DNA from 2 places in the Sporosarcina sp. FSL K6-1508 genome. Region 1 is predicted to be linked to the other one. Evidence: a T-box and tRNA genes for the amino acid it is inferred to sense, from the RefSeq annotation. Region 1 holds a T-box; the other holds one or more tRNA genes.

Region 1 (11,113 bases):
TTCAATAAGTTGATTTTTCTTATTAATAATAATTGTATCCGCAAGTTCTTGATAAATAGTCAAAAGTTGACCTCCAATACTTTTTTAGAAACATAAAGAGACGTTATGACCAATTCTTGGTCATAACGTCTCTAAATAAAAAAGACCTTACCAAATAATTGGTAAGGTCTCGCAAACAACAAATGTTGCCAATAAAACCGAGGATCAGAATCCTGTATTGACGATTTTACTGTATAGCTACTCCCCTTAACGGAAGTTAAGTATTCATAATGTAAACTTATTATAATGGCTCCTAGCTTCGTAGTCAATATTAGTGATTAGCTTAGTATGAGAAATGAACTTATCGAAATAAAAATCATTTGATCAATAATTAGTTATATCGCGTTCAATTTTAGCTTCTCTAATTCAACTTCAATTTTTGATAAATCAATTCTTTCAAAAAGAGGACTAACTTGAAAGGTTTGATAGGCTTTTTGTTCTATAGGTTGCCAAGTATACGGAGCTAAGTTCAACATCTCTTTTACTTTCTCGCTTGAAAAAGGAAGAAACGGCGATAATAACTGGGCACAATTTGCAATTATATGCACACATGTAAATAAAATTTTCTTACACTCGTCTATGTTCTCATGAATTATCTTCCAAGGTTGTTTTGCATCAAAGTATTTATTTCCAAAACGTATGGTTTCAAAAATTGTTTCAATCGCTTGTTTAAAATGGCCTTGTTCGACCAAATGACCAATCTCGCCATATTTAGATTGGATTAGTTCTGCGATATCCGCATCTATTTCCCCAGAAACAGTACCATCAAATGACTTATCAATAAACTTCAATGTCCGATTAACAAGGTTGCCATAAGCACCAAGAAGTTCCGTATTATGACTGAAAATGAACTCACGCCACGAAAAGTCAGCGTCTCTGGCTTCAGGTGCATTTGCGGTTAAAAAGTATCGAATAGAATCAGGATGATAGCTTTCCAAAATGGAGGGAATCCACACAGCCCAGTTTTTACTCGTCGAAATTTTCTTCTTTTCCAAAGTTAAGTACTCATTTGAAATGATATGTGTTGGAAGTGTATCCTTTCCAATTCCCGATAAAATAGATGGCCAAATAATGGAGTGGAATGGAATATTGTCTTTTCCATGTACATAGTAAGATACTGTTTCTTCATTCCAATAAGCTTCATCACTTTGATGAGTCTCATTCGCCCATTGTTGACTGGCCGAATAATAACCTGAAACTGCTTCAATCCAAACATAAACCTTTTTATCCTCATACCCTTGCACGGGTACACTAACTCCATTTGCTAAGTCTCTGGAAACTGCACGGTCATGTAAACCTTCTGTTAAATATCTCTCTGTTAAATGAATGGCATTTTCTCTCCACGTTTTGTTAGCACGAACTTTCCTAACTTTCTCTTCCAGCTCTTGTTGAAATGAACTTAATGAGAAATAGAAGTGTTCGGTTGCTCTTGTAGTTGGTGCATTCCCACAGATTTTACACTTACGGTCAATTAAATCAAGAGGATCGAGAATGGTTGAACAATTATCACATTGATCCCCACGAGATGGATGCCCACAGTTTGGACAAATCCCTTCCACATACCGGTCGGGCAAAAATTGTTGATCGAACTCACAATAAGTCTGCTCAATCTCTTTTTTATAAATATACCCATTGTCAAGCAGCTGCAAGAAAATTTGTTGCACCACTTCATGATGTTGTTGACTATCTGTTCTGGAATAAAAATCGTAACTAAACCCAAGTTTCGCAAAGCTTTCTATAAATTCTTGATGATAACGATCCGCGATTGCTTGGATTGCTACCCCTTCTTGATTTGCCCTGATAGATATCGGTGTACCATTACAATCACTGCCTGACACATATAAAACGGATTCACCTTTTAATCGATAATACCTCGCTAAAATATCTCCTGGTAACAATGCTGCAATGTGCCCCAAATGCAATGATCCATTCGCGTATGGCCATGCCCCTCCAATAAAGATGTTCAACAGAATTCCTCCTTTTGGGGGCATACAAAAACCCCGCCACTTATCATATCGATAAGGACGAGGTTGATAGTTCACTCGTGGTACCACCTTAATTCACAAATAGCTCACGCCACTTGTCTTAGTAAGTACGTAGCTACAAATCATGCTAGTATACTTTGACATTTGTAACAAGTGCCAAATCTTGTTGCAGCCTACTCATCCGCAGATTTTCAGTGCAAAGCTCAGAGATCATGTTCATCAGACTAGTTTGCTTCATTTCCACCAACAGAAGCTCTCTATATAACATCGTCTCATTACTTTTCCTCTTCATCGCCGTTTAATATAAGGTTAGAATTGATTATAGAGAATTACGAAAACAAATGCAAATATATTTTAAGTTAATCTACTATTTTACTTAGCAAGGTAGATGTCCCTAACTCCGGAAAGGCAACAGTTACCTGTGCAAAGATTATAAGAACTATAATCTTTATCTAAACGGACTTTTATAATCGAGGGTAGCACGCCATCCAATCTGCATTGAGGGGTGATTTTAACCGGAGCCAGCTACCAATTTTTTATTTTGCTTTAATTGTCATAAAATCAGACGGAGCTAATTCTTCAGACTCAATTACAATTGCGATTAGACCAGTGTCTGTCGTAGTTTCATGTCCTTCACCTTTTTCCCAATAGATTGCATCGCCTACTGTTATATTTACTTTTAAATTATCATCCCCTCGAACCCAACCTCCTCCATTTACTATAAGAATTAATTGTGAAACAACGGCTTGATGAAAGCCAATAATTCCGTTAGCTTCCAAATGCATACAACCAATTTGCGTAGTTTTTTCTGTTTTTAAAATTCGGGACATAATGAAATTCGAGTTAAAATGAGCTACTTTTTTACCTTCCTCTTTGTCGAACCTATATACTTTCATCTAATATCCTCCCCAGATTTCCTTATGCCTTCTAAAGGATAATAATCGACTACCTAAGTCACAAAGAAAAATGAGTTGCCAAAACAACTCATTTTTCTCCTTTCACTATTGAACGTTTGAATGTGAGTAACTATTTCTATTTTGCATTTAACTCGTAACTACGAATATACCGCCGCAATGCGATACCGGATGAAATTCACATTTACAAAAGTTTTTTAGCAAAGCGTTTATTTCTTCATAGACAAAATAAAATTCATCTTCATCCCAATACCCAATGCTTTTATTTTTACAAACTTCAAGCTCCCCACGCGTTTTGAATGCAATATCTCCAATAAATATTTTTCCATCTACAGAAAGTAGAGGAAGCAAACTCTTTATAAATGTTACTTTCTCTTTATCCGCCAAATGATGCAACGCATATGTGCTTACAATAGAGTCATATTTATTAAATGTATAAGAATCAGGTAAGCCATTAGAAATATCCCACTCTATTAAATTTGCAAATGGCATTTTAGATTGGGCTATTGCAATCATACGTGTAGAAAAATCTAAACCATCTATATAATGGCCATTTTCATAGAGTTTACTCGTTAAAACAGCTGTACCAAACCCTATATCTAAAACTCTTGATTGTTTCTTCTGCATGGCTTCATTAAAAATGGTATTTAATACTTTTTTGTATCCAGCAAACGGATAGCAATTATTATCTTCACTTATTTGTACTGTTTGATCGTAGTCATTAGCCCATAAATTAAATCCTTGTTCATTAAGCATTGAATGCTCCCCCTATAATTCGGACAAGCTGACGAGCATTCCTTATTCATTTAAAAATTAATCCTTTTAAACAAATTGATTTACTCGATTAGCTGCCGATCATTTCCCTTAAAACAGTGCGATAATAGATAATAGTAGTTTTTTTCATCATAAACTCCACCTTTCATAGATATATAGATATTATCATAATATTATGTATTTTTAAACCGCAGATTATAGACACGATTCCGTTTAAAGTCTTTTGAAAACCTACTTAGCCTTATTCATCATTTGATTATTCCCAGTACAGTCTATGTATTGCACACTTTCAATTTCACCTGTTAATGAATAATAAAATACAAGTTGCTCATTAATCATCTCGGTTATAAAAGTTGCTTTGGTGGAGTCGTGGCTAACTGGCAGAAGTTTGAATTTATAAACCGCTCCGTACATTTTAGAGACAGTTAAATAAAGCTCTTCTTTTTCAACAGATATATCTAGACATTTGTCTTTCTCATTTTCAAATGGATACTTACCTACTATAGGAACTACCTTTTTGAATGGGATTGGCACAGCAGGACATGGTAAAGATGACTGTTCCTCAAAAATGGTTTTCGCAATTTCCCGACTTAAATGTTCTACAGGCGTAACATTCATATTGCTTAAAAAGATAATGGTAACTTGATCATCAACAAATCTGAGAAAATCGCTACAAAAACCGCTAATATCTCCAGAATGATGTACACATTTTTTACCACCTATTTCAGATATCATCCAACCACATGCATATGAACTGAAATTTGGAGTAAACATTTTTTCTGTAAGTTCCTTGTTGAGTATTTTGAACAATTTCAATGCCTTATCCCAAATAAATAGATCCTCTGTTGTAGAATATACACCATAGGAGCCTAATGGAAATGACAAGTCCGCATATGCTGGATGAATCGGCTCTTCCCAGAAGGAATAACCAGAGGCCAACCTCGGAACGACCTTTATGCCATCATCACAGCCAGTATTATACATACCCAAAGGATTGCATATTTCTTCCTGAATATACTCTCCATAAGACATGCCTGAAACCGTTTCGATAATAGAAGTTAGCAACGCATAGCCTGAGTTTGAGTAACCAAAACGGCTTCCAGGTTCGAAATCCAATTCCCGTTCTTTAAATGTGTCAATAAGCTCATTTAAAGTCAAAGGAAGTCTCATTGAACTGAACCAAAAATCAGCAAAACTTGTATAATTGGGAATGCCCGAGCTATTCGTTAGGCAATGAAGAATCGTTATTCGCTCTCCATTTGGATAATCATGAAGATACTTGCCAACATAATCGTTTATGTTCAATTTTTTCTTTTCATGTAATTGAAGTATGCCCATGGCTGTAAAAGCCTTAGTGAGTGAGCCGATACGAAATTTAGTTGTAGGCATATTTGGCACGTTATGTTCCCGATTCGCCATGCCAAAGCCTTTATTTAAAAGAATATTTTCATTAGAAGCAATTAATATGGAACCAATCAAATAACTATTTCGATCGTATGATTCAATCCATTTATTTATTCTATTTTCTATGTCCATCAAGGTTTTTCCCTCACTTCGCTAAAGATTGACATGTTTCAATCATTTCTTGTTGATCCAACCTCTGCCAATTTGCTCTTAAATAAATTATCATCATGGATGTTGAATTTAAGATGCTTGGTACTAATACAATTCCGAATTGTGTTAGTGCTAGGCACCTTTCTTAAACAGTTTTATTCAGCTTATACTCTTCGACATATTCCCCGTAATCCAATACTTCAATTACATTTGACCAATGCAAAACAGTACCCACATAATCCCGAATATCCAATCCCTTCATTTCATATGTTTCATCTATATTTACTGTTCCAGTTGCATTTTCGACAAATGTAACTTTGAACCCTCTATCAAACGCTGTGATAGCCGTGAACATACAACAGAATTCAGTATTAAAACCCGTAATAAAAAGGTGATTCACATCTAACTGTTCTAATGTCTCAGCTAGATTTGTGTTGAAAAATGAACTTGGTGTTTGTTTCTCAATGACACAGTCAGCATATTCTTTAACCGACTATGTAGTTCAGAACCAACCGATCCTTGATAGAGCGGGCTTTCTTCCTGATCATCCAAATGCCTAATAAAAATAACAGGTTTTCCATTCTCCTTGAAATCCATAATAAGGCTCTCGATTATTGATAGTTCTTCTTGAACATAACCCAAATTCACAATTCCATTTTGTACATCTATGACTAATAAAGCCTGCATATTCTCACCTACTTTTCTCTTGAAAGATAACTTTTCTAGAAGGATGACAATTACTCCTTCAAAATTAGGTTAAATTGAAAAAGATTTGAAGATTCTTTTCCAGATAACCATGCTCAGCTCACATATGTTTGGAGATATGTGAGCCGGCAAGACTGTTTAAATAGTCTTGCTTTGCTATACTAATTGTGAAAAGTATTTAGGGAGGTCGAGAACATGGCAAAGTTATTTGAACCATTTACAATACGCAATGTTGAATTTAAAAACCGCATCGTTATGTCGCCGATGTGTATGTATTCGAGTCATAACGAAGACGGAATGATTGAGGATTGGCATAAAACCCATTATGCCACACGTGCAGTTGGCCAAGTCGGACTGATTATTGTTGAAGCGACGGCCGTCCAACCTGCAGGGCGTATTTCCCCCCAAGATCTTGGCATTTGGAGCGATGATCATGTTGAAGGATTAACAGAAGTTGTTCGCCTTATGCAACAGCACGGTGCGAAAGCAGGTATCCAGCTCGCACACGCCGGACGCAAAGCTACAGTGGACGGTGATATTTTTGCCCCGTCAGCACTGGCTTTCAATGACAAATATAAATCGCCTGTTGAAATGACTAAGGAAGATATAAAAACGACCGTGCAAGCATTCAAGGATGGTGCTATCCGTGCGAAGAAAGCTGGGTTTGACGTGATCGAACTCCATGGCGCACACGGCTATCTAATCAATGAATTCCTATCTCCCCTATCAAATAAACGAACGGATGAATATGGGGGCTCTGCGGAGAATCGCTATCGATTATTACGTGAAACCATTGATGAAGTGCGCACTGTTTGGGAAGGACCTCTTTTCGTTCGGATATCTGCAAATGATTATACGGACGGCGGAATGACGCCTGAAGCATACGTCGAAATGGCAAAGTGGATGAAAGAGCAGGGCATTGATTTGATCGATGTCAGTTCAGGAGCAGTCGTTCCGGCGGCAATCGATGCATTCCCTGGTTATCAAGTGAAATTTTCGGAAACGATCAAAGATGGTGCCGACATTTTAACGGGCGCAGTTGGGATGATCACAACTGGCATCCAAGCGGAAGAAATATTGAAAAATGGCCGCGCAGATATGATTTTGCTTGCCCGTGAATTATTGAGGGATCCGTACTGGGCATACACTGCGGCGAAAGAACTGCGTGTTGAAATTCAGTCCCCGAAACAGTATGAACGAGGCTGGATGTTTTAAACGTCTGACACCTGAATCGTTGGCAGTAATTTGAACTTATAAAAAGCAGTAGCGCAAACCACCCTATTGGTTCGCGCTACTGCTTTTTCATGGGATGTTTAATAGAACTTCCTATTTGATTCCCACCAATAGCGCATGAAATCTATCCGACTCTTCAAAGTTAAGAACGACTCTCCATAAAAGAAGGAAAAGGTCATAACTTTGTAGAATATTGTCTATTAGTCAAAAAACTAAGTAGGTTGAATTATCACAACTCGATACATACCTAGTGCAGGTGCTCTATATAGAGGTAGCCAATTATAATTGAAGAAAATCGAAAACGTTTGAAAGGAATGGGAAAAATGCAGAATTTAACAGCGAGTGTACTGCAAGTACAGGAGAAGCTACTGAACTTGGGACATCCAAACGAGGTTGTCACATTGACAGACAGCGCTCGAACTGCCCAAGAAGCGGCAGATGCCTTAGGGTGTGAGGTAGCGCAAATTGCAAAATCAATTATTTTCAAACTAAAAAGTACAAATCATCCGTTATTAGTTGTTGCGAGCGGGATCAATCGGATTGATGAGAAATTAATTGCACAAACACTAAATGACAAATTAGGAAAAGCCGATGCTGATTTTGTCCGTGAATCCACAGGGTTTGTCATAGGAGGGGTTCCCCCGTTAGGGCATAAAAAACCTGTACTAACCTTAATTGATGAAGACCTTTTTCAATATGAAACAATCTGGGCTGCTGCCGGGCATCCGAAAGCCGTATTTCAATTAACGCCAGATGAGTTAGGGAAAATGACAAAAGGACAAGTAGTATCTGTGAAATAATGTTCAATAATGAACTAAACCCGATACTTCCTGCAATAGGGAGTATCGGGTTTTTGCTTACTTCTATTCGCTTTTTCTTATAAGTAGAAAAATAGTAGCGAGTCAACAGACTTAAGGTTTCTTTATCAACAAGAGTCTATATTTAGTCCCGAATAATTTTACCATTTTTCCATTCGAATCGTGAAAAGTCTTCCGCAATATGGAGTGCCGGGAAGATTGCCTCCCCTTGTTTCTGCAATTTTGCAACGTCGCTTGGCATGAAACGGGCGCTGATATGATTAGCGATCAATGTTTTCGCTCCTGCTTCTTGCGCTACGCGCGCTGCATCACCAATTGTTGAATGACCGTATTCTTTCGCAAGATTTCCCGTATCTATGTCGAACGTTGCCTCATGAACAAGTATATCCGTATCTCGTGCCAGTTCAACAGCAGCTTGGCAGTAACTTGTATCACCAAGAATGGCAACCGTAAATCCTTCTTGCGGTTCCCCAGTAACATCCGAACTGACAACAACTCGTCCGTCCTCCAATACCACGTCTTCACCGCTCTTCAGCTGTTTCAGTAGCGGGCCATTTGGTACACCCGCGCCCTTCGCTTTATCGATGAGTAATTTTCCTGGAAGCGGCATTTGTTCAATCCGATAACCAAGACACGGGATAATATGCTGCAAGTTTTTCGCGGTTACTCGGTATTCGGCGCTTTCAAAAACAACGCCTTCCCCGATTTCATGAACAATTAGTTCATAGTTTAAATGTGTGTTGGTTACACGCAATGTTGTCTTAAGCCATTCCTCCAAGCCAAGAGGCCCGTATATATCAAGCTGGTCATCACCGCCAAGGAATGAGCGCGAGCCAATTAATCCGGGCAATCCAAATATATGATCACCATGCAGATGCGTGATAAATATCTTGCCGATTTTCCGTGGTTTCAGCGATGTATGTAATATCTGATGTTGCGTCGCTTCCCCACAATCGAATAACCAGTAGCCCTCCCCTTCAGCCGACAAATTCAAAACGAGGGCTGACGTATTTCGCATTTTGGACGGCATACCCGCACCTGTCCCTAAAAATTGCAGTTCCATAACGGATATCCACCTTTCATTTCATGCCCCGCTTCACTGTTCCGGGACCGAATTTTTGTTCTAGCTGCGAAAGCAGGGAATCCATTTTCTCTTCTTTCGCATGTTTTTCAAAGTTATATATTGAGAGTTGCTCATGTAGTTCATTCATCATAACCACATTTGAAACCGTAATACCCAGAAGACGAATTGGTTCACCATCCCAATGCCTTGTAAACAAATCAGCAGCTTCTTTGTAAATGTCCTGTTCTTTGTAAAGGGGATTGAGGACAGTCCTGCTGCGCGAATGATTACGCCAATCCGCTGTACGTATCTGAATCATAACGACTGTACCGGCTAATTGTCTATTATCCAGACGGCCCGCTACTTTGGACGCCAGCCATTTGAATACCTTCAGACATTCATCTAAGTCCGTTTCATCAACAGGCAATGTCGTGGAGCTGCCGAAACTTTTTCGTTCATCGGCTGCTTCAGGATCTACGTGACGGTGGTCGATACCATTGGCACGTTGGTGTAGTCTGATACCGTGTTTCCCGAAAGCTGTTTTGATGATGATTTCATCTGTTTTTGCTAAATCCCCGATTGTGTAAAGTCTCAATTCATTCATCTTTTTCTCCGTACTCTTCCCAATTCCATGCATTTCAATAACCGGAAGCGGCCATAAGATTGATTCGATTTCCCGCTTCCTTAAAATTGTGATACCCATCGGTTTTTTCATATCCGATGCAGTCTTTGCAAGAAACTTATTCGGTGCGATACCAATCGAACACGGTAGATCGAGCTCCTGTAAAAGGCGTTGTTGCATAGCAGATGCAATATCCACTGCATTGGTCAATCCGCCAATCGCTGTAATATCGATATACGCCTCATCAATTGAAACTGGTTCCACAAGGTCTGTAAAGGTTCGTAACAAATTGAAAACCGCAGAGGAAGCGATTCGATATTTTTCGAAGTCGGGCGGGACAATTACCAGATCTGGACATAGCCGTTTCGCCTCGCCGACGGTCATTGTCGTGTATATGCCAAACGCTCTTGCTTCGTATGAACATGTCACAAGGATACCTTTCCGCGCTTTAGGATTTCCTGCAACCGCCATCGGGATACCTTTCAAGGAAGGGTCATGCGCTTGTTCGACGGATGCGAAAAAACTATTCATATCTAGATGAAGAATGACCCTTGCCTGCGATTCACCGACCGTTGTCACGACACTTCCCCTCCTTCACGTTTGTACTATATATTTGAAAATATAGAATCCCTTCGAATTCTGACAGCAACTGGCATCTTCGCTCAGATTAGTATAGGTATTCATTTGTTCATTCTATCTAATTATAACATGCAAAAACCGGACAGATAACACTGCCCGGCTTACAGATTACTTTTCTTGCGCTACTTGTGCTTCCACGTATTCACCAATTTTATCCATCCCGGCAAGCGTTTGGGATAAAATCTCAGGATTAACAACAGTAATCATCCGGCTTTCCAAGTTTGCGACTGTCGTGAAATACGGTGTCCTTGAATATGCCATAAGCCCTGAAGAAGTCAAAGCACTTTCAGGTATATCAAGAATCTCTTTTGCATCCAGTACAAGAAGACCAATATATAAACTACCAGTCTGAACTACCACAACACGTGCATCTTCGCGCCCTTTTGCAGTTTTCCCGTAAAGAATTTGTTCAAAATCCAAAATCGGTACAAGTTCTCCACGAATCCGCATGAGACCGAGCATATAGTCGGGGAGATGCGGTATCGGGTTCACTTGTTCGAGACGCTCGATTGACACAACAGCATCGACTGCAATTGCATATTCCTCATTGCCACACTGGACAATAACTGCTTTCAAATCACTCATTCTCTATCCCCCTTTTACTTATTCGCTGTTACATGGACGATTTCAAGCAACAATTCTGTTAGCTTGTTCAACTCTTCAACAGGCATCCGTTCATTTTTCGTGTGAATTTCTTCGTATCCAACAGCTAGTGTAACTGTCGGGATACCTGCGCCATTGAATACATTACCGTCACTTCCGCCGCC
Region 2 (11,113 bases), 2.8 Mb from region 1:
TTATTCATATCCATCGGTTTAGGAGTATGTGGCTGGTTACTCTTTTTATTGGTTCAAGAAATTGTTTTAAAGTACGTAAAAGTTCTTTTCTTAAGTTAACGAAGCGGTTTATAACAAAAAGGAGCTAAAACCCTAGCGGTTTACAGTTCCTTTTTGTTTGTATGCAGGAGATGGTTATTGTATGGTTCGGATACCTTGATACCTATTCAATAATAGATCCAACTCTTGGCTACATGCGACGACAATCGGATGAGTCAAACCAAAATGTTTTGCTTTAGTATACATATCGTTTCTCTTTGATTTTATGAGTACTGATAAGATCCGTTTTTTTGGAATTGTTTTTATCATTTTTAGCCCCTCCGTTTTCCTTTTTTATCATCTTTTATTTTTAAATGTAATTTACAGTAAGATGTTTACAAATAACATATCTATGTCTTTCCCATAAATTCTAACAATTAAACCTATTTAGTATAATCTTCAGAAAATTATGTCGTTACTCAATCATGGTATAATAGCTACACTATGCAGGAAAGAAAGAGGCACGGATATGGAGCAACAGTGGAATATGAAAACATTTATGAAAGGCGCGTCAATTCTGACGATCTCTGCAATCATTGTAAAATTGTTGGGAGCAGTCTATCGGGTTCCGTTTCAAAACTTAGTCGGCGACAAAGGGTTTTATATTTATCAGCAAGTATACCCGTTCATTGGCATTTTTATTGTCTGGACGTCGTATGGTTTTGCGGTGGCTGTATCGAAGCTGCTTGCGGGAAGTACGAGTCGAGGTGAAGCAAAAGCGATGATGCGTGTGGCATTTACATATCTTCTTATATTATCAATAAGCTTTTTTGTTCTACTAACTGTTTTTGCTCCGTTTTTCGCGCGTTCCATGGGCGATGCTGAGCTCGTTCCTCTTCTGCGGGCGGGCGCGTATATCGTTCTGCTCATGCCGGCATTAGCCGTTTTGAAGGGCTCATTCCAATCGGAAGGGCGGATGGTGCCGGTTGCAGTTTCGGGTGTAGGTGAGCAGGCATTTCGTGTAACGGTCATCCTCGTTGGCACATGGATTGCGGTGCGATCAGGCGCTTCACTTTATACAGCGGGCGAAGTGGCGATGTGGGGGGCGGTTGTCGGAGAAAGTGCTGGTGTTATTATACTTGCGCTCTATTTTCGGAATAAGTTTAAAGGACCATTAGAAAAAGTGGACACATGGCAAGTCGTGAAAGAATTGACGGTTGTCAGTTTGGGGGTCAGTGCAAGTTCACTCATTCTCCTGCTGTTTCAATTAGCCGATTCCTTTACAATTTATAATACTCTCTTATCTAACGGTTTTGCGGAAGAACCAGCTATGGTAATGAAAGGTGTCTATGATCGTGGACAGCCGCTCGTGCAAATGGGGATTCTCATTGCATCGACATTGGCGCTCGCAATTGTTCCTCTCATCGCTCATCACTCGACCAAAAAAGCTGGCCGGGGTGCATTGCCGTTTATCCGGCTAACGTTCAGGACGGCATTTCTTTTCGGCTGGGCAGCTGCTGCAGGACTTGCGCTTGTTTTACCCTATGTAAATGAAATGCTGTTTGAAACACGCGACGGTTCTGTTACACTCATCATTTTCTCGCTGCAAATTCTCTGGTTATCACTTATTTTACCTTTAACGGCGATGCTACAAGGCGCGGGAAGAGTGAAGGTACCGACGCTCCTGCTCATTGGTGGACTGGTTATAAAAATCATTGCTAATCAGCTCCTGATCCCTGTATGGGATGTCGCGGGAGCAGCAATTGCAGGCAATATTGGTTTCGCAGCGATTACAGTCGGACTACTACTGTATTTTAAAAAGGTATGGCCAATTCGCCTTGCACCGGCACGTTTTTATGGATGGGTGATTGTGGCGTCTGTCTGCATGATAGCAGTTGTCTTACCATGGATGATCGTTGCAGACGGGTTTTTATTCGACAAGTTACCGAATCGGGTTGGAGCGACGCTTATCGCATTAACCTCCGTCGCGGCAGGTGCGAGTATTTTCCTTTTCGTCATTATGAAATCACGTATAATGGCAGAGAAGGAATGGTTTCTTCTGCCATTCGGCAAACGTTTGGCTACATTGCAATTACAACTCAATAAGTCTAGGAAATGAAGGTGAATGACGTGCATCAGTTAACAATTATCGGTCTTGGTGCAGGTGACCTTGACCAATTGGCCCTCGGGACATACCGGAAATTAAAAGAAGCAAACCGCATCGTAGCACGCACGGATCAGCACCCCGCTGTTGTGGAATTAAGGGCAGAAGGAATCGTGCTGACAAGCTTCGATGAAATTTATGAAAAACATGATTCGTTCGAGCAAGTTTATGATGAAATCGTAGAACAGCTACTCAACATGTGTGCAGAACAACCAGTGACCTATGTTGTACCCGGGCATCCACTCGTGGCAGAACGTACGGTACAATTATTAGTTGAAAAAGAACGCGAAGGCGTCGTCCAGCTTGAAATTGCGGGCGGAAACAGTTTTCTTGACCCGATTTTCGCAGCATTGCGAATTGACCCGATTGAAGGATTTCAACTGCTCGACGGGACGGATATGAAACGCGATGATGTCCATATGACACAGCATATTCTTATTGGACAAGTGTATGATTCATTCGTGGCGTCTGAAGTGAAATTATCACTGATGGAGAAGTATGCTTACGATCATCCAGTGACGATTGTAACCGCGGCAGGTTCGACGGGCGAGCAATTGATTTCAGTGCCGCTGTTTGAACTGGATCGTGTGACCGAAATTAATAATTTGACGACGGTATATGTTCCTCCTGTAATTGAACGGGAAGCACGGCTGAAAGACTGGTCGACGTTCAGGGATATTATTGCTGCACTGCGCGCTCCGGACGGTTGCCCTTGGGACCGTGAACAAACGCATTCATCATTGAAACGGTATCTGATTGAAGAAGCGCATGAACTGCTTGAAGCAATCGATAATGAAGATGATAATGCGGTGATTGAAGAACTTGGCGATGTGTTGCTGCAGGTGTTCCTACATGCTCAAATTGGCGAAGACGATGGTTATTTTGCTATGGAAGACGTGCTTCAATCGATTGGTTCGAAAATGATTCGCCGACACCCGCATGTTTTCGGAGACAAAAATGTGGAAAATTCCGAAGAAGTTCTTCAAAATTGGCAGGAAATCAAACAACAGGAAAAACCGCAAGCTGAATCACTCTTAGAAGGTCAAGAACGTCCTTCTTCCTCACTTTTAACATCGCTTAATTATCAAAAAGAGGCAGCGAAGGTTGGGTTTGATTGGCCGACAATTGACGGTGCATTTGAAAAGTTTGAAGAAGAATGGATGGAGTTCCGCAAAGAGTTGGAAAGTGGAACGAAATATAGTCAAATGGATGAGCTAGGCGATGTTCTATTCACAATCGTCAACATTTCCCGTTTTCTCAAGCTATCGCCGGAAGAAGCGATGGTCCATGCAAATCAAAAATTCAGCAGACGGTTTTCATTTGTCGAAAAGAGTGTGAAAGATGGACACGGCAAGTTTACTGACTATACACTTGATGAACTCGAAGTATTTTGGCAATTAGCGAAAAAAGGGGAAGATAATCATGAGACTCGATAAATTCTTGAAAGTATCCCGCCTTATCAAAAGGCGTACATTGGCGAAACAAGTGGCCGATCAAGGCCGTATAACGATTAATGAAAAAGTCGCCAAGGCATCGTCCGTCGTAAAAGAAAGCGACGAACTTGCGATCCGTTTTGGTCAGAAGATTGTAACGGTGAAAATCAATATGTTAAAAGATACAACGAAAAAAGACGATGCTGCTTCAATGTACACCATATTGAAGGAAGAAAAACTTGAAAAAGTGGAACCGGAATTCATGGACGACGAAGACTGATCAACATGGCGGGGAATTTCCCTGTCATGTTTTTTTATATCCCGGCATAAGATGGCTGTGAACGTACAAGCAAAGGGGGAAGCATATAATGCAATTTCAAACTGACAGTCCTACGTACGCAATTCCATCAGGAGACCATGTCGTGACTATGCGCAACAGAAAACGAATGGATCTTACATCGGTAAAATCGATCGACCGCTTCGATCAGGAAGAGTTTCTCGTTCGGACATCTCAAGGATTATTGCAAATCCGGGGAGAGGAACTGCGCATCGTTCATCTCGATGTCGATAAAGGGCTCCTTACATTGGAGGGCACGGTCGCCACGATTCAATATGACGAAGAAGAATCAGGCTCAAAAGGTTTCCTCCATAAATTGTTTGGATGAGTCTATCCGTCCAGTTTCTTAGCCTGCTCGCTATGATTGGGACGGGCATTGTTGCCGGAGCATTCATGGACATGATTGGAACAGGTACCGCGCAAGCCGGCAAGAAATCAATTATTCGAAAGCGTGCGGCCTGGCTCGAAGTAATTGGATGGGTACTAGTCGGATGTTGGACTTTTTATATCCTTTATCTTGTAAGGGATGGGGCATGGCGGATATATGATCCGTTTGCACAGATTAGTGGAATGCTACTTTACGTAACTATCTTCTATAAGCCATTCCGCCTTTTCGGAAGGATCTTATTGCTGGTGTTTGTAAAGCCACTCTGGTTCATTGCTCGGCTGATCGTATCCATCATCCGTTATATCGTACGTTTTATCATGAAAGTCATTAAAGTTCTCTTTACACCATTTGTTAAATTGTACCGTATCGTTTCCAGAAAACTCTTTAAAAGAAGAGCGAAATGATATACAATGTATGAACTAACAAATTGTATCGTGTGAAGAGAGGAAGTGCAGAACTTGGAACAAAAGCAGCAGAGGAAATCGTCCGAAAGGGTCGCATCGATTCAAACTGAATATGTCCGCTCACTTCAAAAGAAAGAAACGAGAAAGAATGCGCGGAAAGTCCGTTTATATCGTAGACTGACAGTGTTTGCTTTTGCTGCGGCCATTATTCTCGGTGGTATGACCAATATGTTTATTAACCAGAAACATGCATTGGCGGCGAAGGAACTGCAAAAAGTTGAGACAATGGCCGAGCTTGAAGAGGTGCAAGAAGAGAAGGAGATACTGGAAAGACAACTCGTGAAGTTGAATGACGATGACTATATCGCAAAACTCGCGCGCAAAGAGTACTTCTTGTCTGAAAAGAATGAAATTATTTTCTCAATACCGGAAAATAAGAAAAAAACGGATAAAAAAGACGACAGAAAAGAGTAGTCTTATTGACACTCTTTTTTTATTGGCTATAATAGAAGTAAGGATCCTGTATTTTACAGGGTCATTAATACGGTTGCAAGGCTCCCAGCGCGGGGCCCGCTTAAATTTTAAGGAGGAGCATTTTTTTTATGTCAATTGAAGTAGGCAGCAAGCTAGAGGGTAAAGTAACAGGGATCACAAACTTCGGGGCATTTGTTGAGCTACCGAACGGTTCAACAGGCCTGGTCCATATAAGTGAAGTGGCGGACAATTACGTCAAAGACATTAATGATCATTTTAAAGTCGGTGACATGGTTGAAGTGAAAGTGATGAACGTCGGTGCAGATGGTAAAATCGGGTTGTCGATCAGAAAAGCGAAGCCTGAATCTGAGCAGCGTCCAGAACGTCCTCAACGCCCGCAACGTCCGCGTCAAGGTGGTCGTCCTACTACAGATCGCCCGGAGAACTTTGAACAGAAAATGGCAAAGTTCATGAAAGATAGCGAAGAGCGTCTCTCTACTTTGAAGAGAGCGACGGAATCGAAACGCGGTGGCCGTGGCGCAAGCAGAGGATAACTTGCTAGCTGTTTCAATTCATGAAAAAATGTACTAATAGCATAGAGAAAAGCGGCAAACAAGGGCACTACACTTGTTTGCCGCTTTTTGATTTTTACATATAGAAGGTTTCTGGGATCACTTTGCAGATAAAGAAGAAAGTCATGGGGAATGCATGCGAATTCATGGCAATTCGGAAGATAGTCATGGCTCGCGAGACAGTTCGTGGCAACTTGCTTGGAATTCATGGGGGATGTTCTCGAATTCATGGCAATTCGGAAGATAGTCATGGCTCGCGAGACAGCTCGTGGCAACTTGCACGGAACTCATGGGGAAAGCCCGCGAATTCATGGCAATTCGGAAGATAGTCATGGCTCGTGAGACAGTTCATGGCAACTTGCCTGGAATTCATGGGGGATGTTCTCGAATTCATGGCAATGCGGAAGATAGTCATGGCTCGTGAGACAGTTCATGGCAACTTGCACGGAATTCATGGTAAAAGCCTTCGAATTCATGGCAATCCGGCAGATAGTCATGGCGCGTGAGGCAATTCATGGCAACTCGAGTGGAATTCATGGGGAAAGCCCGCAAATTCATGGCAATCCCGAAAATAGTCATATCTCGCACCAAAACTAGTATGCAAATTCAAAAAACTGTCACAGCTCACCAAATAATCTCTAGATTATTCATTTTAAAAAGCAGTCCCTGCATCGTAAATTCAAGATGCAGGGACTGCTTTTTAAATTAATTATAGTCTTGCTCCAACTCTAAAACGCTTGGTCATAAACCGTCTTATGTCTGTAGAGTCTGAACGGTCTTCTTGTATTTCATTAATGGCGGCAGAGGGGATCGAACCCCCGACCTCACGGGTATGAACCGTACGCTCTAGCCAGCTGAGCTACGCCGCCTTTGTATATTCTAGCAAGTGCTTGTTTCGACTTAATCAGAACAACAATATTTATAATACAATCGAACCAATCATGTGTCAACCCATCTTATGAAAAAAGAAAAAACAGTTCGGAAAGAGTCGAAACATTTTGTTCATTCACTGTCATGAACAGACAATTTCTTTTGATCTGCCTATGTATACTCAAGGCATAGTAGACATAGGGGGAATGGGAAATGAAACTAATGGAACATGTAGTGCGTCCGGTGAGCTATCCAATTGGCATGTATGTCGAAATGATTGGTAAACGAAAAATGCATATTTTAGTTGCGACCCTATTCTTATTTGGTTCTTTTTTCTTGTCGCAAGCCGTATTGTTTGATGCAGCTGTCCCTTTTTTCTTGCCGGTCTGGGCATTGGCGCGAGCGCGTTTCAGAAAGCATCTGATATGGGTGTTCATCGGAGGGATGTTCGGGAGCGCGTTTCTTGGTCTCGGACAGGCTGTTATTCATTTACTCATGCTCGCTTTATTCAATGCGGTCATTAAGTATCCGCTAATGCGGAAGTCAATTCCGCTAACAGTGGCAGGAAGTATCATCGTTGTTCAAGTGTTATGGCAGTTTATTATGCATGTCGGGCAACCGCCAGTGAATGTGCAACTATATATTGGCTTTGAAGCAGTTCTCGCATTGTTCATGACTTTTTTCCTTTTTATCGCATTTCCTGCAGCAGATAGAATCTTTTTCGGCAAATGGACGCCTGAACGGCTTGGTGCAGCATGTCTGGTCGGTGCGATGGCTACTACGGGCATGAGTGGAGTAATGTTAGGCCCTGTATCGGTTTCAGGGACACTCATCCATCTCACAATCTTACTCGCGGCACTTGTGGGAGGCCTTCCGTTTTCAACAACAATCGCAATGATCATCGCTGCTATTGTGGGTCTCGCAGAATTGTCGTTCACGGGAATGATGGCGGTATTTGGCATGACTGGTTTTTTTGCAGGCACGCTACGTCGTTTTGGGAAAGTTGGTATTGCGCTGGGCGGAGTCTCTGTGTCACTATTTTTCCTCATGTATGATTTGACATTGCCGCTTGATACTTCGCACTTTATAACAATTGCAACGGCAACTGTTATCTTTTTACTTATCCCATCGAAGAGACTCGAGCCAATTCGACGTGTCTTTTACCCAGAAAATACGGACACAAATGAAAAACGACAAAAATGGCTTGCTGAACGGCTTGACGAACAACTGTCTGATTTCCAACAGTTCTCTGAATTTATGTCAACGCTTGTTGGCGATCGATTTACATCCCGCACAAGTTCGGATGAACCGTCTGAGCAGGTTGTGCCAAAAATCTGTCAATCCTGTTTCCGTTACTCTAAGTGCTGGGAAAGTGCTGATAATGACATGGGCGGACTTCTTAGCGAATGGGAAGCGACCTATTCTATGACCAAAAAAGCTAAGCGCCATCGGGTTGAGGAAAAGATTAAATATAAGTGCATCCGGTTTAATGGATTGGTGACGGAACTTGAAGAACAGGCCGCTAATCGCTTATTGACGGGGCAACTTCAGCATGGTCGAAAAATGCTTGCGCTTCAATTACGGGATATGAGCACCCATCTCGACAAGATTATGAATGAAGTAAAGGAAGATTTGACGGTTTACAAGCCGGCCGAAGAAGAGTTGGCGAAGCGGCTTCAAGAGAAAGATATTGAATACTTTCAGATTGATGTCTTGTCAGGAGAGCGGGGAGCACGTCGCATTATCTGCTGTATCCCTGAAAAAAGATCTGACTTTGAAACGGACACGACAGTGGCGGAGAGGTTTATACTGCCGATTCTGGAAGAGATGTATGACGAACCGTTCCGCGTCGCAAAATCTGCGGTTCTGCAAGACCCTTTTCCACATATTCAATTGACATTCGGTTCGGCGGTCCGCTTTTCACTGGATTACGGGATTGTTGCGACAGCGGGCGGTGAAACATTCCATGCAGGTGATGCTTATGAAGTGTTCCCGATCCATGAAGGGTTGACGGCGGTCCTGTTGTCGGATGGGATGGGACAGGATTTGAATGCATATCGTGAGAGTCGAAAAGTAATTCGTCTAATGCGGGAATGCTTGGATCGGAAAATGGACCCTGAAACAGCTATGCATACACTTCACTATATGATGTCTCTGAATGGTTTAGATGATATGTACGCTACGCTTGACTTAGCGCTTATCGATTTACAGGACGGTCGCATCTGGTCGTGGAAAGCCGGGTCGATGAGTACGTATATTAAACGAGGGGATGATTTTTTAAGACTTGATAGCAAATCCGTGCCAGTTGGTTTTCTTCCCTCTTTTTCTGTTGAGGCAAAAAATGAAGAGTTAAAATCAGGTGATATTATAATGATGGTAACGGATGGTATTTTCAATGGCGATATCCCGCTTGAAAAACAAGAAAAGACGTTGTATAGCACCCTTGAAAAGTACGGAAGTTTTGACTGTGACAAAATTGCGGACCGCATTATGCAGGAAATGGAGAGGAAGTTCGGTGTGATAGGAGATGACCGAACGGTGTTAATTATGAAAATCGATCACGTACTCCCCAAGTGGTCAAGCTTTACTCCATATTCACAACTTATTTCCCGGGAAAACGTGGTTGGCTGACTATACCCCCCACTTATCTTGAAGTGGGGGTATTCTATGGTAAAATTTAATTAAAGAGTTTGTTGAAAAGGAGGAAGCCCGGCAATGAATAGATTTAAACAGACAATTTTCCATTTCGTAAAAGAATGGTCACTTGTCGCCCCGGGGGACCGTGTTCTTGTCGCCTGCTCAGGTGGCGTCGACTCGGTGGCACTTTTAGATTTCATGGCTTCGAATCGAGACAGGATGGGAATTGAAGTTGCCGCAATTCACGTCGATCATAAATTGCGCGGAGAAGAGTCTGCCGCAGACGGTGCATTAGTGGAAAGGCTTTGTGAAACATATAAAATCCCGTTTTTTGGCGGGAGTGTTCCGGTTCCTGAAATTATTGAGAACGAAGGCGGTAATGTGCAAGCTGTCTGTCGTGACGGACGTTATGCCTTTTTCACTAAAATTATGCAAAAACACCATTATCATATTTTGGCGACAGCGCACCATGCAGAAGATCAGCTGGAGACGGTACTTATGCAAGTGACGAAAGGTAATCGGCCTTCCGGTATTCCTGTAAAACGCGAAGTCGATGGCGGGCTTCTTATTCGTCCTTTCCTGCCAGTCATGAAAGCAGATCTTCATTCATACGTTGCAGAAAATGACTTACATTATCGTGAAGATCCTAGCAATGCAAGTGACGCCTATTTGCGAAACCGTTTTCGTCACCGAATTGTTCCATTTATTCTTGATGAAAATCCGGGAGCCGCTGAAAATGCAGTGAAAATGTCTGGCTGGTTGCAGGAAGATGAAGAGCTGCTTGAAACACTGGCAAAGGACCGTTTTGATAGAATTACCAGATTCACAGAAGCGGGCCTGCCTATCGTTGATGGAAATGCATTTTCCAACATGCACCAAGCTTTACAAAGACGGATGATTACACTACTATTGAGGTATCTTTACAATGGGGAAATTATGCCCGTAAAATATAATTCCGCGCTTATAAGCCAACTATTGCACCATCTATCTTCGCAAAACGGGAATGTATCCGTTCACCTTCCACGCGGTTACCGATTCATTCGGGAATATGACGTGCTGACATTCGTTCGCGATACACCAACTGAGGAAATGGATTCGCAAAAAGTGTTGCCGAAAGGCGTTTGGACCCGCTGGGGAAATGATTTACAGCTTTGTTGGACCGAAGTGGGTAATCTCGATACGGAGTTATTCACGGATACAGATGATACCATGTATTTTGACTTGCCTTATTCCGCGCTTCCTCTGTCCATCAGGAGAAGAGAGGATGGGGATCGAATCTTGTTACCAGGGATGACACATCCGAAACGTTTATCTAGGTTGTTTATCGATGAAAAGGTTGGCATGACAGAACGCGACCGATTACCGGTAATCATTACAGCGCAAGGTGAAATTTGTGCAGTTCCAGGTGTACGGTATGGAGTGGCATTTTCGCGAAACAAGACAGATCAAAGTAAGTACATAGTTAGAACAAGAAAGATATAATTGATTTACATGAAAGAGGAGGAATTTCGATGTTGAAGAAAGATATCGAAGAAGTGCTAATTACAGAAGAAGAGATTCAAGAGAAAATCCGTGAGCTTGGTGCAGTGTTGACCGAAGAATATCAAGACAAGTTCGTACTTGCGATTGGTGTACTTAAAGGTGGGCTACCTTTCATGAGTGATCTCATTAAGCGCATCGATGCTTACATCGAACTCGATTTCATGGATGTTTCAAGTTACGGCAATGCAACTGTTTCGTCGGGTGAAGTGAAAATCGTCAAAGACTTGAACACAAGTGTCGAAGGGCGCGATGTACTTATTATTGAAGACATTAT

What was found. The T-box of region 1 lies ahead of metG (methionine--tRNA ligase). A T-box ahead of a tRNA ligase gene usually reads a tRNA of that ligase, here a tRNA-Met.
Region 2: it has a tRNA-Met gene. The T-box ahead of metG (methionine--tRNA ligase) is inferred to sense a tRNA for this amino acid. The anticodon was not compared.

Annotation. Positions count from the first base shown of each region.
Region 1 is NZ_JBBOXF010000001.1:3,543,660-3,554,772, forward strand. It holds gene MKZ11_RS17925 (protein kinase family protein) at 1-63, opposite strand, end outside; gene metG (methionine--tRNA ligase) at 375-2,006, opposite strand; T-box leader at 2,057-2,325, opposite strand; gene MKZ11_RS17935 (cupin) at 2,561-2,920, opposite strand; gene MKZ11_RS17940 (class I SAM-dependent methyltransferase) at 3,068-3,694, opposite strand; gene MKZ11_RS17945 (serine hydrolase domain-containing protein) at 3,944-5,248, opposite strand; partial or broken gene MKZ11_RS17950 (isochorismatase family protein) at 5,412-5,953, opposite strand; gene namA (NADPH dehydrogenase NamA) at 6,167-7,186, shown strand; gene MKZ11_RS17960 (YbaK/EbsC family protein) at 7,528-8,004, shown strand; gene rnz (ribonuclease Z) at 8,147-9,085, opposite strand; gene MKZ11_RS17970 (DNA polymerase IV) at 9,102-10,286, opposite strand; gene MKZ11_RS17975 (chemotaxis protein CheW) at 10,455-10,931, opposite strand; gene MKZ11_RS17980 (M20/M25/M40 family metallo-hydrolase) at 10,946-11,113, opposite strand, start outside.
Region 2 is NZ_JBBOXF010000001.1:728,828-739,940, reverse strand. It holds gene MKZ11_RS03420 (DUF3147 family protein) at 1-99, shown strand, start outside; gene MKZ11_RS03415 (aspartyl-phosphate phosphatase Spo0E family protein) at 175-348, opposite strand; gene MKZ11_RS03410 (putative polysaccharide biosynthesis protein) at 548-2,137, shown strand; gene mazG (nucleoside triphosphate pyrophosphohydrolase) at 2,149-3,618, shown strand; gene MKZ11_RS03400 (RNA-binding S4 domain-containing protein) at 3,605-3,895, shown strand; gene yabP (sporulation protein YabP) at 3,984-4,280, shown strand; gene yabQ (spore cortex biosynthesis protein YabQ) at 4,277-4,744, shown strand; gene MKZ11_RS03385 (FtsB family cell division protein) at 4,799-5,218, shown strand; gene MKZ11_RS03380 (S1 domain-containing RNA-binding protein) at 5,347-5,772, shown strand; gene MKZ11_RS03375 (hypothetical protein) at 6,141-6,296, shown strand; tRNA gene MKZ11_RS03370 (tRNA-Met) at 6,586-6,659, opposite strand; gene MKZ11_RS03365 (SpoIIE family protein phosphatase) at 6,874-9,291, shown strand; gene tilS (tRNA lysidine(34) synthetase TilS) at 9,376-10,779, shown strand; gene hpt (hypoxanthine phosphoribosyltransferase) at 10,809-11,113, shown strand, end outside.